4 regions of the Prauserella sediminis genome follow, and region 4 is predicted to be linked to each of the others. Evidence: riboswitches for the same ligand, from Rfam matches in the RefSeq annotation. Region 4 holds a riboswitch; each other region holds the start of a gene.
The links. Region 4 has a riboswitch for cobalamin ahead of FB384_RS02230 (putative cobaltochelatase). Riboswitches for the same ligand answer to the same signal wherever they lie in the genome.

Region 1: another riboswitch for cobalamin. It lies ahead of FB384_RS20720 (ribonucleoside-diphosphate reductase subunit alpha); the one in region 4 lies ahead of FB384_RS02230 (putative cobaltochelatase).
Region 2: another riboswitch for cobalamin. It lies ahead of metE (5-methyltetrahydropteroyltriglutamate--homocysteine S-methyltransferase); the one in region 4 lies ahead of FB384_RS02230 (putative cobaltochelatase).
Region 3: another riboswitch for cobalamin. It lies ahead of metE (5-methyltetrahydropteroyltriglutamate--homocysteine S-methyltransferase); the one in region 4 lies ahead of FB384_RS02230 (putative cobaltochelatase).

What each region holds. Positions count from the first base shown of each region.
Region 1 covers NZ_JACIBS010000003.1:47,225-50,960, reverse strand. The annotation lists gene FB384_RS20720 (ribonucleoside-diphosphate reductase subunit alpha) at 1-1,865, opposite strand, end outside; cobalamin riboswitch at 2,123-2,339, opposite strand; gene FB384_RS20715 (mannosyltransferase YkcB-related protein) at 2,456-3,055, shown strand; gene FB384_RS20710 (peptidoglycan recognition protein family protein) at 3,440-3,667, shown strand.
Region 2 covers NZ_JACIBS010000006.1:37,750-42,809, reverse strand. The annotation lists gene FB384_RS22725 (TetR/AcrR family transcriptional regulator) at 1-156, shown strand, start outside; gene FB384_RS22720 (acyl-CoA dehydrogenase family protein) at 256-1,428, shown strand; cobalamin riboswitch at 1,554-1,779, shown strand; gene metE (5-methyltetrahydropteroyltriglutamate--homocysteine S-methyltransferase) at 1,909-4,005, shown strand; gene FB384_RS22710 (cytosine permease) at 4,067-5,060, opposite strand, start outside.
Region 3 covers NZ_JACIBS010000003.1:51,553-56,612, reverse strand. The annotation lists gene FB384_RS20735 (IS481 family transposase) at 1-577, shown strand, start outside; gene metE (5-methyltetrahydropteroyltriglutamate--homocysteine S-methyltransferase) at 1,049-3,334, opposite strand; cobalamin riboswitch at 3,479-3,694, opposite strand; gene FB384_RS20725 (ribonucleotide-diphosphate reductase subunit beta) at 3,911-4,990, opposite strand; gene FB384_RS20720 (ribonucleoside-diphosphate reductase subunit alpha) at 5,040-5,060, opposite strand, start outside.
Region 4 covers NZ_JACIBS010000001.1:495,787-500,846, reverse strand. The annotation lists gene FB384_RS26675 (ribosomal RNA small subunit methyltransferase A) at 1-846, shown strand, start outside; gene FB384_RS02245 (DedA family protein) at 737-1,345, opposite strand; gene cobM (precorrin-4 C(11)-methyltransferase) at 1,378-2,163, opposite strand; gene cbiE (precorrin-6y C5,15-methyltransferase (decarboxylating) subunit CbiE) at 2,160-3,350, opposite strand; adenosylcobalamin (AdoCbl) riboswitch at 3,422-3,510, shown strand; gene FB384_RS02230 (putative cobaltochelatase) at 3,575-5,060, shown strand, end outside.

The sequences.
Region 1 (3,736 bases), on a different contig from region 4:
GCCATGACGTTCGAGTTGCGCATCCCCTGTTCGCGCACGCGATCTCGCAGCGTGTCCCAGTCCAGAGTGGACGAATGGTCGAGCTGGACGTCGCCGCCACGGGCGTCCTCAAGCAGGCGCAGCGAGTCGAGCGGCAGGATCCCTCGGCTCCACAACGATCCTTCGAAGGACTCGTAACGGCCGCGCTCCGCCGCCAGTTCGGCCGAGGCTGCGATCGCGTGATACGAGATCAGCTCCGTACTGTGGTCGGCGAAGGTCACCGCTTCCGGCGAGGACATCGGGATCCGTTGCCGGAACAGCGCATCGGCGTATCCCATGAGCCCGAGCCCGATCGGGCGGTGTTTCAGATTCGACCGGCTGGCCTCGGGAATCGTGTAGAAGTTGATGTCGATGACGTTGTCGAGCATGCGCACCGCCGTGCGGGTCGTGTGCTCCAACCTGGCGCGGTCGAGGCCGTCGGCGGTGACGTGCGCGGCGAGGTTGATCGAGCCGAGGTTGCAGACGGCGACCTCGTCGGCAGTCGTGTTGAGGGTGATCTCGGTGCACAGGTTGGACGAGTGCACCACTCCGGCGTGTTGCTGCGGGGAGCGGAGGTTGCACGGATCCTTGAACGTGATCCAGGGATGTCCGGTCTCGAAGAGCATCGTCAGCATCCGGCGCCACAGTTCCACTGCGCGCACGCGGCGGAACACCGCCACCTCGCCGCGATCGGCTGCGGCCTCGTAGGCGCGGTAGCGTTCGTCGAACTCGATTCCGTAGACCTCGTGCAGGTCGGGCGTTTCGTCAGGGGAGAACAGCGTCCACTCGGCGTCGGCCTCGACGCGGCGCAGGAACTCGTCCGGCACCCAGTTCGCGGTGTTCATGTCGTGCGTGCGCCGCCGGTCGTCGCCGGTGTTCTTGCGCAGTTCCAGGAACTCGTCGATGTCGATGTGCCAGGTCTCCAGGTAGGCGCACGCCGCACCCTTGCGTTTACCGCCCTGGTTGACCGCGACCGCGGTGTCGCCCGCGATCTTCAGGAACGGAACCAGGCCCTGTGAGGTCCCGTTGGTGCCCTTGATGTGAGCGCCCAGGCCGCGTACCGGGGTCCAGTCGTTGCCGAGCCCGCCCGAATACTTCGCGAGCAGCGCGTTGTTGCGGTACGCCTGGAAGATCGAGTCCAGGTCGTCGTTCACGGTCGTCAGGAAGCACGACGAGAGTTGCGGACGGGTGGTGCCCGCGTTGAACAGTGTCGGCGTCGAGCACATGAAATCGAACGACGACAGCAGCAGGTAGAACTCGACCGCCCTCGCTTCCCGGTCGTCCTCGCGCAGCGCGAGTCCCATCGCGACGCGCATGAAGAACGCCTGCGGCAGTTCGAACCGGGTGCCGTCGTGGTGCAGGAGGTAGCGGTCGTAGAGCGTCTGTAGTCCGAGGAAGTCGAACTCGAGGTCCCGATCCGCGTCGAGCGCGGCGCCGAGGCGTTCCAGGTCGAACGTGGCCAGCTCGGGATCGAGCGCCTCGAGTTCGACGCCGCGCCGCACGTAGTCCGCGAAGTAGGCGGGGTAGCGGCCACGGATCTGTTCCTGATCCGCCGCGGCCGGTTCGCCTGCGACGAACGACAGCGCTTCGCGCCGCAGCGTGTCCAGCAGCAGGCGCGCGCTGACGCGCGAGTACTCGGGGGCGCGCTCGACGAAGGTGCGTGCGGCCATGACGAGGGCTTGGTCGAGCTCGGCCGTGGTCATCCCGTCGTAGAGACCGCGCCGCAGCTCCTGCAGCACGGCCGGAGCATCCACATCGGACAGGCCAGAGCTCGCCTGTTCGACCAGCGTGCACACGCGCGTCCAGTCGAGTGGGCGGGTTTCGCCGGCCGCATCGGTGATCGTCAGACGGGGAGCGAGAGCCGGGTCCGATCCGGTGGCGCCGTCGGACGGCGGCTCGTGGCGTGGCCGGTGTCGAACGGCCGGCGGCGATTCCGGTGCGGTGGGGGACACGGCGGTGGCACGTTGAGGCACGTCACTCTCTCCTCGCGAGGTCGTGGACGGCGCTCGCGAGCAGCTGAACGTGCGACGAATCGGAGCACGGATCGCTGCCGTTGTTCGTCGTCCGCGTCAGCCCTCCCGCGAGGCCCGGGACAGCGCGCACGGGTGTGCGCGCGCCGATGGCAGGTCTTCGGACTCGCGGGCACCGGCACCGTGTGCCGACCTACCGGCCATCGCTTCCCGGACCCCTGTGGTGTCCAGTGCTTCTGACGGCTGTCGTTCCCACTCACCGCTGCGGGGCAGTCCCGGATTCGCACCAGGTTCCCTCTTGCCCCACGAAGGCTATTGCAGACTCCGTGGACCACCAGCGGAAGCAATACTACATCTTGTGATCCACACTTCTGCATCACCCAAGATGGGCGTGTCGTAGCGGCACTCGCGGCCGGACGACGTGGGCGTTTGTACTGCTCGAGTGGACCCTGGACTGGCTGCCCGCGTTGCGGTGGATCGTGCTGGCCCTCGGCGTCCTCGCCGCGACGGCGATCGCGGTCGGGGTGCACCGATTCCGGAAGGCCGCCGTCGTGGTCGCCGTGGTAACCGCGTTGGCGGGACTGTCGGCGACCGGCGCCTACGCGCAGACGACAGCGTCGGTTCCGCACACCGGCTCACTGCCGATGTCCGACCCCTCCGGCGACGGCACCGACCCGATGGGCCGCCAGGGCGGCCAGGGAGGCCCCGGCACGGGAACGGTCAGCGCCGAGCTCACCGCGGCGCTACAGGACACCGACACAGACTGGGCCGCGGCTGCCATGGGAGCACAAGGGCAGGGAAGTCTGCAGCTCGCCTCCGGACGTCCGGTGATGGCCATCGGCGGATTCAACGGCGGCGACCCCGCACCGACGCTCGCTCAGTTCAAGCAGTGGGTGTCGGAAGGACGGATCGCCTACTTCGTGAGCGAATGCGGTATGGGCGGTGGCATGGGTGGCCCCGGCGGTGGCCCTGGTCGCAGCGGCTCCGGCAGCGAGATCAGCTCCTGGGTGGAGGCCAACTTCGAGGGGACCACCATCGGCGGAGCCACCGTCTACGACCTGCGGTGACCGCCACGAGAGCCGAGATGTGGGCGTGAAACCCTCGCCTCAAACTTCTCGCCGTCATTGATCGGACGGTCCAGCTTCGGTCGTCTCAGGGGACGGGGCGGTGCAGAACCGGTGGAACCAGACACGTTGGCGGAGGTTAGAGGTCACAGCGTCGCCGGATGGGTGCGAGTTTGGGTGCGAAATGGTTCGCCATGGTGCCTCGTTTGCACCCATCGTGACGTCTCGTGTGAGCGTTTCCGCTGGTAAGGGCGCTGTGCGACGGTTGCCGGATGCCTCATAATCCTTTGGCCGTCGGTTCAAGTCCGACCCGGCCCACCCTTGTGACGTGCGTGTTCGCTGGTTCGCCCGTCTGGGTTTTCGATGCTTGGGTGCGAGTTTGCGGCCGTGACTGGCGGCGACGCACGGAAAAGCATTGGCGGCAGCGGAGGATGGCACGACGGCACGAACGCCAACTCGATTGGCGTCGAGCTGTGCGACCTCGTAGAGGGCGCACTCGAACGCTGGGACGGGGCCGAACACTCGGCGATGGTCGAGCGTGCCGCCAACCTTGTACGGCAACTGCGCGAGGCCTACGGCATCCCGAAACGCAAGCTCACCTGCCCAGGTTCGTAACAGTGAGAAGGGCATCTGCGTTCACGACGACATGCGCGACGTCTCCCCGGCAGCACGTCGCACCGAGGT
Region 2 (5,060 bases), on a different contig from region 4:
CGCGGCGCCGGCGCGCCGGTGCCGCGCGAGAGTGTGATCATCCTGCTCGGCGGGCTGCGGGAACTCGTGGCGACGACCGTCGAGGACGGCGGGAGCCTCGACGGCGTGGTCGAATCGGCGGTCCACGCGGCCGTGTCCTTGCTGACTCCCCAGTGACGCGCCGTCCCGTCGGCGGCACGATGACGGCCGGAGGGCGGCACGATGACGTCCGCCACGGGACGCCCGCCAGAGGCGAAGACGACGAGAGGATCGGCCATGCCCGGCACACAGACACCGCTCGGCCTGTTCGGCACCGAGGACCTGATCGGCGAGGACGACAGGGCGATCCGCGACACGGTGCGGGCGTTCACCGCTGACCGGATCCGCCCGCACCTGGCGGACTGGTTCGACAGCGCGTCGATCCCTGCGCGCGACCTGGCCCGCGAACTCGGCAAGCTCGGTGTGCTCGGCATGCATCTCGAGGGGTACGGCTGCGCCGGTACCACGGCGACGGCCTACGGCCTGGCCTGTATGGAGCTCGAGGCCGCCGATTCGGGACTGCGGAGTCTCGTGTCGGTGCAGGGGTCGCTCGCGATGTACGCGATCTGGCGCTGGGGCTCGGAGGAACAGAAGCAGGAGTGGCTGCCGCGGATGGCCGCGGGGGAGGCGATCGGGTGCTTCGGCCTGACCGAGCCCGATTTCGGGTCGAACCCCGGCGAGATGCGGACCTACGCGCGCCGTGACGGGGAAGACTGGGTGCTCAACGGCACGAAGATGTGGATCACCAACGGTTCCGTGGCCGACGTGGCCGTGGTGTGGGCGCAGACCGACGACAAGATCCGGGGCTTCGTCGTGCCCACGGACACACCCGGATTCTCGGCTCCGGAGATCACGAAGAAGCTGTCGCTGCGGGCTTCGGTGACCAGTGAGCTCGTGCTGGAGGACGTCCGGCTGCCCGCGTCCGCCATGCTGCCGGAGGCGCGCGGCCTGTCCGGACCACTGTCGTGCCTGAACGAGGCCCGCTACGGCATCGTGTTCGGCGCACTCGGCGCGGCCCGGGACTGCCTCGAGACCGCGATCGCCTACGCGCAGGAACGCGACATCTTCGGCAAACCCCTGGCCTCCTACCAGGCCACCCAGCTCAAACTCGCCGACATGAGCCTCGAGCTCGGCAAGGGAATGCTGCTGGCGCTGCACCTCGGAAAGCTCAAGGATGCCGGCACGCTCACGTCCGAGCAGGTCAGCACCGGCAAGCTGAACAACGTGCGGGAGGCCATCGCGATCGCGCGGGAATGCCGGACGCTGCTCGGTGCCAACGGCATCAGCCTCGAATACCCGGTCCTGCGGCACGCCAACAATCTCGAATCGGTGCTGACCTACGAGGGCACGTCGGAGGTGCACCAGCTCGTCATCGGGCAGACCCTGACGGGCCACTCGGCGTTCCGGTGACGGCCGGCGCCGGCCTGTGAGCGAGGTCTCCACCCGCGGCAACGATGCAGGCCGGCGCCGATCCCGGGGTGGGCGAGCGGTCTTCACCGCGTCGTCGCCGGGCGCGACGGCGGGCCGCGGGAGGCTAGGGTGGCCGTGCTGGTGGTTCACCCGCGCCGGGCCCGCACGGGCCTGCCGGGTGAGGCAAGAGGGAACCCGGTGCGAATCCGGGACTGCCCCGCAGCGGTGAGCGGGAACGACCGCCGTCAACAGCACTGGACCCCGGGTCCGGGAAGCGACGGCCAGTAGGACCTCCGGCCCAGGCCGGGAGTGCCCGCGAGTCCGAAGACCTGCCACCGGCGCGCGCACCACCCGGTGCGCGCGGGTCCGAGGTCTCGCGGGTGGACCGGGCGGACGGGCCGGGGTGTGTGCCCCGATCGGCGTGCGCCCCTCCGGCGGGACCGTCGGCACCCGTGTCGACGAGCTCGCGAGGAGAGAGCATTGACCGGCATCATCGGTTCCACCGTCCTGGGATATCCCCGCATCGGCCCCGGCAGGGAGCTGCCGCGGGCGCTCGAACGTTACTGGACCCACCGCGCGGACGAGTCCGAACTCCGTGCCGTCGCCCGGGAACTGCGGGCGCGCACGTGGCGGGAGCTGTCCGCCGCGGGGCTCGACTCGGTGCCGGGCGGCACCTTCTCGTACTACGACCACGTCCTCGACACGGCCGTGATGGCCGGTGCCGTGCCCGAGCGGTTCCGTGCGCTCGGCCTCGGCCCGTTGGACACGTACTTCGCCATGGCACGGGGCACCGACTCGGTGTCACCGTTGGCCACCGCGTCCTGGTTCGGCACGTCCTACCACCACCTGGTGCCGGAGATCGGTCCGGACACCCCGCTCACGTTCGCCGACCGAACCCCGGTGCGGGACTATCTCGAGGCGTTGCGGCTCGGCGTGCACACCCGGCCGGTGCTGCTCGGCCCCGTGACGTTCCTGCTGCTGTGCGCCCCGGAGCCGGGGTCGCCGCCCGGTTTCCGGCCCCTCGATCGCCTCGGCGAACTGCTCGGGGTGTACGCCTGGGTGCTCGGCGAGTTGCAGGCGGCTGGAGCCGACTGGGTGCAGCTCGACGAACCGGCGTTCGCCGCCGACCGCACCGCCGCCGACCGTGACGCCCTGCGGGACGCCTACGACGTCCTGGGCGCCCGGACGCGGCGCCCGGCCCTGTTGGCCGCCGTGCCGTACGGCGACCCGGGGCCGGCACTCGGCGCCCTCGCCGCCACACCCGTCGAGGGCGTCGCGGTCGACCTCGTGTCGGAGACGTCCACGGCGAACACGGTCGTCGCCGCGCCGGGCCTGTCGGACAAGACGCTCGTGGCCGGGCTGGTCGACGGGCGCAACGTGTGGCGCACCGACCTCGACACGGCGCTGGTCACGGCGGCCACGCTGCTCGGTTCGGCACGGGAGGTCGTGGTGGGCACATCGTGCTCGCTGCTGCACGTGCCGTACGACCTCGACCGGGAGACCGCGCTGGACCCGCAGGTCGCGCCGTGGCTCGCGTTCGCCTCGCAGAAGGTGCGGGAGGTGGTGGCGCTGGCCACGGCGTTGCGCCGCGGCCCCGACACCGCCGCAGCCGAGCTGACCCGCACCCGGGAGATCCTCGCCCACCGCGGTGCGAACCCGCCTACCGACCGGCGCGTCCGGGCGCGGCTGGCCACCCTGCGGCCTGCGCATCTCCGGCGCGCCGCGTACGCCGACCGGCGCGCGGCGCAAGACCGTAACCGCGGGTCGGACGAACCGATCGACCCGCTCGTGGCGGCCGTCGACCGGCGGGCGCGCACCGACAGCGGCGGCGACGAGTCGTACGCCGAACGGATGCGCGCGGGCCTGCACGACGTGGTGCGCCTGCAGGAAGTGCTCGGACCGCACGCGGCAGACCTCGCAGCGCCCTCGGCCGACCAGCGGCGCTACGACGACCTGGTGTGTTTCGTCGCGCAGCGGCTGCGCGGCGTCGTGACCCCCGAACACGCGTGGGTGCAGCACAGCGGCGCCTACTGTGTCCGGCCACCGATCGTGGTGGGTGACGTGAGTAGGGCGGCGCCCATGACGGTCGAGTGGGTCACGACCGCCCAGCGGCTGACCACGGCTGCGGTGAAAGGCGTGTTGCCCGGTCCGGCGACGGCGATCGCGGGGATGTTCGTACGCGACGACGTCCCGGTGCTCGACACGGCGGCGCAGCTGGCGCTCGCGCTGCGCGACGAGGTGCGAGACCTGGAAGCGGCCGGCATTCGCGAGATCCAGGTGGACGAGCCCGCGTTGTGGCGGCGGCCGCCGCTGCGTGAGCGGGCCCGCCGTGACCGGTGGACGTGGGCGACCGAGGCGTTCCGGGTGGCGACGTCGGGCGCCGCGGCGTCGACGCGGATCCGCACACAGCTGGGTGATGCGGGGATCGAGGAGACGCTGCAGGTCACCGCGGCGCTCGACGCCGACGTGACGACGACCGCCGCGGCGACGGCGGGGTCTCGTGCCCATGCGGACGCGCTCGCGATGCTGCGGAACGCGGCGGCCGGACCGGAGTCGGCCGGCAGGCCGTTGCCGTAACGCCCGTGACCGACGATGCCCGGCACCACGGCGGGCCGGGCATCGTCTGCCGCGGTGCGGGTCAGTCCGCCGTCGCCGGCCGGCGGCCGAGCGCGGCCGTGAACGCGACGACGAGGGCGAAAGCGACGGCGATGCCCTGTACCGCAGGGATCCCCACGTCGAACAGTGATCCGACCAGTGCTGCGGCCGTGCCGCCGACATAGGCGAGCAGTCCGGGCCACACCACGAGCGGGACGTCCTCGACCGCGGTGCCGGGATCGCGGCGTCGCCACGCGAACAGGAACATGCCGATCAGCACTCCGCCCAGCGGGGGAACGAACACTCCGAGCAGCGTGAGGAAGGACGTGATCGCCTCGTCGATACCGGTGAGTGCCATCCCGATGCCGATGGCCACGCCACCGACGATGAACGGCCGCTTGTCGGGTTTGCCGAACAGCTCGGCACCCGCGACGCCGAACGCGTACGCCGTGTTGTCGTTGGTGGTCCACAGATTCGTCACGATGAGCAGGACCGCCAGACCTGTCGAACCGAGCCCGAGGAGCACGTTCGCGAAGTCCGGTTCGCCGTAGCCGATCGCTCCCAGCCCGCCGAAGGCGAGGAGTCCGAACTGGACCAGCAGCATCGTTCCGGCCGTCATCGCGAAGGCGAGCGTGCTGCCCGGGGCGAACCGCGTCCAGTTGCCGATCTGCGAACCACCGCTGACGAACGTGCCGATCATCATGGTCAGCGCCGTGCCTGCGCTGATCGCTCCCGTCCCCTCGTAGGACACCACGGCGTCCCACCCGCCCGCCTCGCCGACCGCCGAGATCGCGACCCAGAGGCACAGCGCCGTCATGAGCGGTACGGAGATCCACGACAGCAGCTCGATGCCGCGAAACCCGGTGTAGGCCGTCACGGCCATGGCGATTCCGCCGACCAGCACGAGTGGCCAGGTCACCGACAGGTCGAACGCACCGCCCAACAGGGTGGCGAGCACACCGACCGTGATGCCGTACCAGCCGATCTGGGTGCCGCCGAGCAGGAGCGAGGCCCATTTGCCGCCGGCTTTGCCGAGC
Region 3 (5,060 bases), on a different contig from region 4:
CCACCTCGACGTGAAGAAGGTCGGCCGGATCCCCGATGGAGGCGGCTGGCGTATCCACGGCCGCGACAGCGACCAGGCCAAGACCGTCGATCGCGCCAAGTCAGCTGGCGCGAAGCGCGGCTACACCTACCTGCACTCCGCCGTCGACGGATTCTCCCGACTCTCCTACACCGAGCCCCTGCCCGACGAGAAGGGAACGACTGCTGCAGCGTTCCTCGCCCGAGCCAAGGTCTGGTTCGCCGCCCACGGCATCACACACATCCACCGGGTCGTCACCGACAAGGGGGCCTGCTACCGCTCCGGTGACTTCGCCCGGGTCGTCGGCCAGCGCACGCGACATCAGAAGACGAAGCCGTACACCCCGCGCCACAACGGCAAGGTTGAGCGCTACCAGCGAATCCTGGCCGAGGAACTGCTCTACGCCCGCGAGTTCAATAGCGAGGACGCCCGCTCTTCCGCGATCGCCGTCTGGAACATCCACTACAACTACCACCGACCGCACAGCGGAGCCGGCGGACGGCCGCCAGCATCTCGACTTCGCGGCGGCGTCACCAACGTCCAGCCCTCATACACCTAGTTGGCTTCGTATCCAGCGTGTCGGGGTTTCCGTGGGCGAGGTCGTCCATCGGGGTGGGAGCCGGTCGGTACACGCGGCCGGTGGCGGTCAGGTCACCGGTAGTCCGGTGAAAACGACATCGACCACGTCGCGTAGATCGGTCGCACTGGTCATGCGTTCTCTTCTTGCGTGGGAGCGGATGTGATTCCGGCCAGGGGCGGAGATTCGGCAGGACTGTGATGAGACACGACCGGTGCGCGAACACCAGTCGGTCAAGCTCCCGATCAGGCCAGCTGCTCCGACCGGGCCGGGGCCGGCAACCACGAGCGGATAAGTCCCGTGAAAGGCACGAAGTCGGCGCGGACGAGGAGTGGAGATGAGCCGGCGCAGCTCGCCGTGCTCGTGTCCGACGTGAAGTCGGGTGCGGTCCAACCGGCGGTGTGGGGCCGCCGATCGGCGGCCCCACACAGGTGCTCCCAGGTGCTGCAGTGGTCAGCGCAGAGTTGCGCGTGCCCGCGTGGTCGCGTCGAGCATGTTCCGCAGCGCGTGCTCGACCTCGGTGTAACCGCGGGTCTTGAGTCCGCAGTCCGGGTTGACCCACAGCCGTTCGGCGGGCACGGCCTCCAACGCGGCCTGCAGCAGATCGGTGATCTCGGAGGATTCGGGCACTCGCGGGGAGTGGATGTCGTAGACGCCCGGTCCGATGCCCTTGGCGTAGCCGACGTCGCTCAGATCGCGGAGGACCTCCATGCGCGAGCGAGCGGCCTCGATGCTCGTCACATCGGCGTCGAGCGCGACGATCGCGTCGATGACGTCGCCGAACTCCGAGTAGCACAGGTGGGTGTGGATCTGGGTGCTGTCGGTGACTCCGGTAGTGGCGAGCCGGAACGACTCGACGGCCCAGTCCAGGTACTCCTGCTGCTGCGCGGCCCGCAACGGCAGGAGTTCCCGCAGGGCCGGCTCGTCGACCTGCACCACCCTGATCCCCGCCGTTTCGAGGTCGCGCACCTCGTCCCGGATTGCCAGCGCGACCTGTGTGGCCGTGTCCCCGAGCGGCTGGTCGTTGCGCACGAACGACCAGGCCAGGATCGTGACGGGGCCCGTGAGCATTCCTTTCACCGGCTTCGACGTGAGTCCCTGGGCATAGGTGGTCCAGTCGACGGTCATCGGTTCCGGCCGGGACACGTCGCCGAACAGGATCGGCGGGCGCACGCACCGGGATCCGTAGGACTGCACCCAGCCGTGGTGGGTGGAGACGAAGCCCTCCAGATACTCGGAGAAGTACTGCACCATGTCGCCTCGCTCGGGCTCACCGTGTACGAGCACATCCAGGCCGAGATCCTCCTGCAGGCGGATCACCCGCTCGATCTCCTCGCGCATCCGCCGGCGGTAGGCGGCCTCGTCGATGCTGCCGCGGCGCAGCTGCGCACGGGCCTTGCGGACGTCGGTGGTCTGCGGGAACGAGCCGATCGTCGTGGTGGGCAGTGGGGGCAGCGCCAGCGCTGCGGCCTGTGCATCCCGGCGCACCGGATAGTCGGCACGCCGGGAGGCCTCCGGGCGCAGTGCTGCCACCCGCGATCGCACGCCGGAGTGGCGTACCCGATCCGCGGTGGCGCGGTCGGCGACGGCAGCGCGTGCGGCGCCGAGGTCGGTGGCCACTGCGTCCCGGCCTTCGCGCAATGCCCTGCCCAGCGTGACCACTTCACGCACCTTCTGTGCCGCGAACGCCAGCCACGATTTGACCTGCGGCTCGATGTCCTCCGGTTCTACGTCGTAGGGCACGTGCAGCAGCGAACAGGACGTGCCGACGGCGAGCTCGTCGGCGCTGCCCAGGAGGCTCGCGGCCGTGGCCAGTGCCTTGTCGAGGTCGGTGCGCCAGACGTTGCGGCCGTCGACGAGGCCGGCGACCAGGGTCTTGTCCCGCAGGCCGGTCAGCGTCGGCAGCGTGTCGACAGTGGCGCGATCGGTGACGAGGTCGACCGCGAGACCGTCGACGGGGGAGGAGGCCAGCACGTCCAGTGCGTCGCCGAGGTCGCCGAAGTAGCCCGCGACGAGGAGTTTCGGCCGCTCGGACAGGCTGCCGAGCCGGCGGTAGGTTTCCCGCAGCGCGCCCAGCTCGGTCTGGGTGCGGTCGGCCGCGAACGCGGGTTCGTCGAGCTGTACCCATTCCGTCCCGGCACGCCGGAGCTCGGCGAGCAGTTCGGCGTAGACGTCGACGAGATCGTCGAGCCGGTCCAGTGGCCGGAACGCAGCGGGCGCTTCACCGTCCGGTTTGGACAGCAGGAGAAACGTCAGCGGGCCCACCAGTACGGGCCGCGTGGTGATGCCGAGTTCGGTGGCCTCGCGGAACTGTTCGACCGGTGTCCGGTCGGACAGCGAGAACGTCGTATCCGGTCCGATCTCCGGAACGAGGTAGTGATAGTTGGTGTCGAACCACTTCGTCATTTCCAGCGGCGGCGTCGATTCCACGCCGCGTGCCATGGCGAAATAGGTGTCCAGCGGGTTCAGGCCCAGCTCGCGGTAGCGGCGCGGGACCGCGCCGACCGTGACGGCGGTGTCCAGGACCTGGTCGTAGTAGGAAAACGTGTTGCCGGGTACCGAGTCGAGCCCGGCGTCGTGCAGCGCGTGCCAGGAGTCGGCGCGGAGTTTCCACGCGACGTCACGCAGATCGGCTTCGTCGGTCTCGGCCGACCAGTACTTCTCCAGGGCACGTTTGAGTTCCCGGTTGGGCCCGATACGGGGATATCCCAGGACGGTGGATCCGATGGTGCCGGTCAAGGCTCTCTCCTCGCGAGCTCGACGATACGGACGCCGAGGTCTTCGAGGAGGACACGCCGACCGGAGAGCAGCACACCTCGCCACCGAACCGGTCGTCCGTCAGGTCCTCCCGCGAGACCTCGGACCACGTGCGCCGCGGCGCACGTACCGGTGGCAGGTCTTCGGACTCGCGGGCGTTTCCGGCGCTGCACGCCGGGATTCCTACCGGCCGTCGCTTCCCGGATCGCATCCAGTGCTTCTGACGGCTGTCGTTCCCACTCACCGCTGCGGGGCAGTCCCGGATTCGCACCGGGTTCCCTCTTGCCTCGTCCGAACCCGACGCGACCGGGTCGTGATGGGGAACGGACGAACCACCAGCACCATCAGGCTAGTCGTGGTCAGCTCCATGACAAGCCCGCACGGCTCATCGGAGGGAACTTGCAAGGGCCCCGCGCGGGTCCGGCACGGCGCACGACGTCGGCTTTCCCGATCATCGGGCGGCGCCGGAGATGTCGATCACAACGACCCGTCGGTCCGGCGTGCACCGACGGACCCGGACCGGACACCGGGGCGACCGGCCCGGGTCGCGGGCGGGTGTCAGTCCCAGTCGAGGGTCGAGCCCGATTGGTACTCGATCACTCTGGTCTCGAAGAAGTTCTTCTCCTTCTGCAGGTCCATCGCCTCCGACAGCCACGGGAACGGGTTGTCGACCTCGGCGAACACCGGTCGCAGTCCCAGTTGGTCACACCGGCGGTTGGTGATGAAGTGCATGTACTGCGCGCACAGCTCGGCGTTGAGCCCCAGGATGCCGCGGGGCATGGTGTCGCGGCCGTAGGCGATCTCCAGCTCGCACGCCTCGGTCAGCATCTGCCGCACTTCCTCCTGGAACTCCGGGCTCCACAGGTGCGGGTTCTCGAGCTTGATCTGGTTGATGCAATCGATGCCGAAGTTCAGGTGGATCGACTCGTCACGCAGGATGTACTGGTACTGCTCGGCGATGCCGACCATCTTGTTGCGCCTTCCCAGCGACAGGATCTGCGCGAAACCGGTGTAGAACCACATGCCTTCGAAGATCACGTAGAAGGCGACGAGGTCACGCAGGAACGCCTGGTCGGCCTCGGGGGTACCGGTCGTGAAGTCGGGATTCTCGAGGTTCTGGGTGTAGTGCAGTGCCCACGAGTCCTTGTCGGCGATCGACGGGATCTCCCGGTAGGCGTTGAACAGCTCGCCCTCGTCGAGCCCGAGGCTCTCACAGATGTACTGGAACGTGTGCGTGTGCACGGCCTCCTCGAAGGCCTGCCGCAGCAGGTACTGACGGCACTCGGGGTTGGTGATGTGGCGGTACACGGCGAGCACGATGTTGTTGGCCACCAGTGATTCCGCCGTGGCGAAGAATCCCAGGTTGCGCGTGAGCATCAGACGCTCGTCGTCGGTCAGTCCGTCGCGCGACTTCCACAGCGCCATGTCGGCCTGCATCGACACCTCGGTCGGCATCCAGTGATTGGCACAGCCGGCGAGGTACTTCTGCCACGCCCAGCCGTACTTCATCGGCAGCAGCTGGTTGACGTCGGCACGGGCGTTGATCATCGACTTCTCGCCGACGTCGACGCGACCGGCGCCCCGGTCGATCGCGCCGAGTCCGGTCATCGCCGCGGCGGAGGTGGGTTGGACGGTCATGGAATCGCTTCCGTGGTCACGTGCGGTGTCTTGTGGTCTCGCGTGCCCGTCACTGGCAGGCCTCGCACTC
Region 4 (5,060 bases):
CCGATCACCGCCGTCGAGCTCGACGGGCGCCTCGCCGCCGAGCTCCGGAACACGGTGGGGCGCAGGCGGCCCGCCGACCGGCGACGGGCCGATCGGTTTCCAGCCGGACAGCGGCCCACCGGACAGCAGCCCGCCGCACAGCGTGATTCCGGGCAGCGTGATTCCGGACGGCGTGACTCCGGACGGCCCGATGCCGCACAGCACGATGTCGGACAGCGTGACTCCGGACGGCGCGGGGAGGCGCCGCGTACCCGCGTCGTCCAGGCTGATTTCGGCAGCTTCGCCCTGCCCCGCACGCCGCACGTGATCGTCGGCAACCTTCCCTTCCACCGCACCACCGGCATGCTGCGCAGGGTGCTGGCCGCCGACCACTGGACCGACGCCGTGCTACTCGTCCAGTGGGAGGTGGCGCGCCGCCGCGCGGGCGTCGGCGGGGCCACGATGATGACGGCCCAGTGGTGGCCGTGGTTCGAGTTCGGTCTCGACCGGCGGGTTCCCGCCGCGGCGTTCACCCCGCGTCCCGACGTCGACGGCGGCCTGCTGACGATCACCCGCCGCGCGCATCCGCTCCTACCCGCCTCCGAACGCCGCGGTTACGCCGAGCTGGTCCACGCCGTGTTCACCGGACCGGGTCGCGGTATCCAGGAGATCCTGACGCGCCGGTTCGGCCATCGCACCGCGGTGAGCCGGTGGCTCGCCGACAACGGCGTACCTGCCACGGCCCTGCCTCGCGCGCTCACCGCGCCGCAGTGGGCAGCGCTGCACGCGCTGGCAGCGGAGTTGTCGGCGCGGCCGTCCGGCGGCGGGCGACGATCCGGCGGGCGCACTCGCCCGCGGCGCCGATGACCGTGGCCATGGCGATCCCGGCGAGCAGTGACAGCACCGGGTCGCCGCGGGTGACCGGTGCGATCAGCAGTCCCATGCTCGTCATGTATCCGCACCACACGGCGGAACTGAGGAGCGTGGCCGGGACGAAGCGGGTCACCGGAATCCGCACGCGGCCGGCCGCGGCGACGCTGACCAGGCGCCCTCCCGGCAGGAACCGCACCGCCACCAGCGTCAGTATCGGCCTCCGGTGCAGCTGTCTGCGCACCCAGGTGTCGTCGCGCCTGCCGCGCAGGAACCGGTGGGACGACCGGCCCAGTGTGTACAGCAGGGCGTCACCGGCGAGTGACCCCACGAAGGCCGCCGCTGCGAGCGCCGCGACCCTGCCGGCGTCGCCTGCCGCCGCGACCGAGGACAGCAGCACCGGTTCGCTGGGCAGGAACGGCAGCGGACCGTCGGCCAGCACGGCGAGTGCCAGCAACGGCAGGAGCCAGGTGCTGCCCAACAGATCGCCCGTCATGCACTCCAGGGTCCCGGCCGGTGGCGGGTCGGTCAGTGGGGCTGGCCCCCGTGTTCGCAGTAGGGATCACCGGGTGCGTGGCGTTCGCGGCCCGCCGAGTAGAGGAAGCTGTCGGGGAAGTTCTCGGCAGCGAGGACCTTGCCTACGAAGATCATCGCCGCGCGGTTCAGTCCTGCCTCGCGCACCTGGACCGCGATGTCACCGAGGGTCCCGCGCAGCACCGTTTCACCCGGCTGGGTCGCCTTCGCGACCACGGCGGCGGGGCAACCGGGCCCGTAGTGCGGCAGCAGCTCGTCGACCACCTGCTCGACGCGGTTGACCGCCAGGTGCAGGGCCAGGGTCGCCCCGGACGCGCCCAGCGTCGCCAGTTCCTCACCCTCGGGCATCGATGTGGACCGGGCCTGCGCACGGGTGAGGATGAGGCTCTGCCCGACGGTCGGCACCGTCAGCTCGCGGCCCAGCACGGCGGCGGCCGCGGAGAAGGCGGGCACTCCCGGGGTGACGTCGTAGGGCACGCCCGCCGCGTCGAGCCTGCGCATCTGCTCGGCGACCGCGCTGTAGACGGCGGGATCACCGGAACACAGCCGCGCGACGTCGTGACCCGACTCGTGCGCGGCGACCAGTTCGCCGATGATGTCGTCGAGTGTCAGGTCGGCGGTGTCGACCAGGGTGGCGCCGTCAGGACAGTGGGCGAGCAGGTCGGTCGGCGTGAGGCTGCCCGGGTAGAGGCAGACGCCGCAGCTCGCGAGCAGCTGCTGCCCGCGGACGGTGATCAGGTCGGCGGCACCCGGTCCGGCGCCGATGAAATGGACGGTCACGGCTTCCTCACACTCCATTGCGTTACAGCGCGGGCGGGGCTCCACCCGGTCAGGCCGCCCAGCGGTGCGGCGCGTTCGACGGAGATCCTGGTCAGTTCGCCGCCGCGGTCGGCGTACCGGGCCGCCAGTGCCTGTTCGGCCTCGAGCGTCACGCCGTGGGCCACCAGTCTGCCGCCGGAGCGGAGGGCATCCCAGCAGGCGGTCAGCACGCCGACGCCCGCGACACCGCCGCCGACGAACACCGCGTCGGGGGTGTCCAGACCGGCGAGGGCGTCCGGGGCGCTGCCGGTGACGACCTCGATGTCCGGGACACCCAGGCCGGCTGCGTTACGGGCGATGCGCTCGGCCCGTTCGGGGCGGGATTCCACGGCCACGGCCCGGTTGGCGGGGTGCGCGCGGCACCATTCGACCGCGACGCTGCCCGCACCGGCGCCGACGTCCCACAGCAGTTCCCCGGGCGTCGGGGCGAGCCGGGCGAGTGCGCTGGCCCGTAGGTCGCGCTTGGTGAGCTGGCCGTCGTGGTCGAACGCCTCGTCGGGCAGTCCCGCCAGCAGCGAGTACGCCGCTCCGGCGCAGGTGATCGCGACGACGTTGAGCGGCGCGCCGGGTGGGTGCGGCCAGTCGCGTGCGGTGCCGTCGAGGCGGCGTTCCTCGGCCGAGCCCAGGTTCTCCAGGACGGTCAGGGTGCTGTCCCCGAAGCCGTGATCGGCCAGGAGGGCGGCAAGGGTCGCCGGGGTGTCGGCGCCGGAACTGAGCACGAGCAACCGCCTGCCGGGAGCCAGCGCGCGGAGCACCTTGCGGGCGTCCCGGCCGACGGCGCTGACGACGTCGGTCTCCTCGGCGGTCCAGCCCAGCCGCGCGCGGGCGAGGGTGACCGACGACACCGCGGGGACGATCCGCACGGCGTCGGCGCCGAGCCTGCGGATCAACGTGCCGCCGATGCCCGACAGCAGCGGATCCCCGCTGGCGAGCACGCCGACGCGCCGCCCGGCCAGTTCCGCGAGGACGTCGTCGAGCGCGGGCAGCAGCGGACTGGGCCACGGCCGTTTCTCGTACGGGCCGTCGGGGACCAGGTCCAGCTGCCGGGGCCCGCCGAGCAGCACGTCGCACGTCTCGAGCTCCGCGCGGGAAGCCGGTGGCAGTGCCTGCCAGCCGTCCGCGCCGATACCCACCACGGTGATTGTCACGTCTGGTCACGGTAGTTGTGTTGCGGCGAACACCCGAGGGCGGTGGAACATGTGCGATGATGCCCACCGAAGCGGTCGCCGTGGAACCCGGTGCGAATCCGGGACGGTCCCGCCACTGTGACCGGCCGGAAGGCCGGGAAGTCAGAGCTTCGGTGGCCGCGGAGTGCTTGCGTGGTGTGAAACCCGGTGGGCGTGGAAACCCGCCGTCGAGCAAGGGAGTCTGCATGCGGCCGTACCCGTTCACGGCAGTCGTCGGAATGGGCGAACTGCGCCTGGCGCTCCTGCTGTGCACCATCTCACCCTCGATCGGCGGGGTGCTGGTGCGCGGGGAGAAGGGCACGGCGAAATCCACCATGGTGCGCGCTCTCGCGGGGCTGCTGCCCGATGTGGACGTCGTCGACGGGTGCCGGTTCTCGTGCGACCCGGCGGCACCCGACCCCTCGTGCCCGGACGGTCCACACCGGACGGTCTCCTCGTCCCAGCGGCCCGCGCGGCTGGTGGAACTGCCCGTCGGCGCCGCCGAGGAGCGGGTCGTCGGTTCGCTCGACCTGGAACGTGCGCTGCGCGACGGTGTCACCGACTTCCAGCCCGGCCTACTGGCGGGCGCGCACCGCGGGATGCTCTACGTCGACGAGGTCAACCTGCTGCACGACCACCTGGTCGACACGCTGCTCGACGCGGCGGCGATGGGCCGGGTGACCGTCGAACGGGAGGGCGCGTCCGTGTCGCACGCGGCGCGGTTCGTCCTCATCGGAACGATGAACCCCGAGGAAGGCGAACTGCGGCCGCAGCTGCTGGACCGGTTCGGGCTGACCGTCGAGGTCTCCTCGAGCAGGGACGCCGCCGAGCGGGTCGAGGTCGTACGACGGCGGCTCGCCTACGAATCCGATCCGGACGCCTTCGCTGCGGGGTATGCCGACGAGGACGCCGCGCTGGCCGCCGAGATCGCCGCGGCGCGCAAACTGTTGCCGTCGGTGGAGCTGACCGACGATGCGCTGCTGCAGATCGCCGAGGTGTGCGCCGCGTTCGAGGTCGACGGCATGCGGGCCGACATCGTCACGGCTCGCACCGCCGCGGCGCACGCGGCCTGGTGCGGCCGCACGGATGTGTCCACAGAGGACATCCGCGTCGCGGCGCGGCTGGCCCTGCCGCACCGCCGCAGGCGCAACCCGTTCGACGCGCCCGGTATCGACTCCGAACAGCTGGAACAGGCCCTGCAGGACGCCCAGCCACCGGAGGACGACCCCGACCCCGACCCCGACGGCGACGGCTCTGACGACGGCGGTGACGGCGGTCCGGAGGGCCCTGACGACGGTGGCCCTGAGGACGGCCCCGATGACGACGGCCCCGATGGCGACGGCCCAGGAGGGGGCGCGCCAGGACCGCGACAGGACAACGAGGACGCGGGACAAGTCGACGGAAACCCGCATCAGGGTGACCGGAAACCGCGATCCGGCGATACGGACACAGGGAGCGAGGACGGCGCGGCACCGCGTACGGAGCAGCGGGCCGGGACGGACACCCCGTACCGCGCGAAGCTGTTCACCATCGACGGCACCGGTGCGGGATCGGACGGCAGGCGTTCCCGCGCGGAAGGGGAGCGGGGCCGGATCGTCGGCGTCCGCCCCGACGGCACGCGCAGCGGATCGCCGCACCTCGTCGCCACGTTGCGCGCTGCGGCCCGGCACCGGCCGCGGCGCGGCCCGCGCG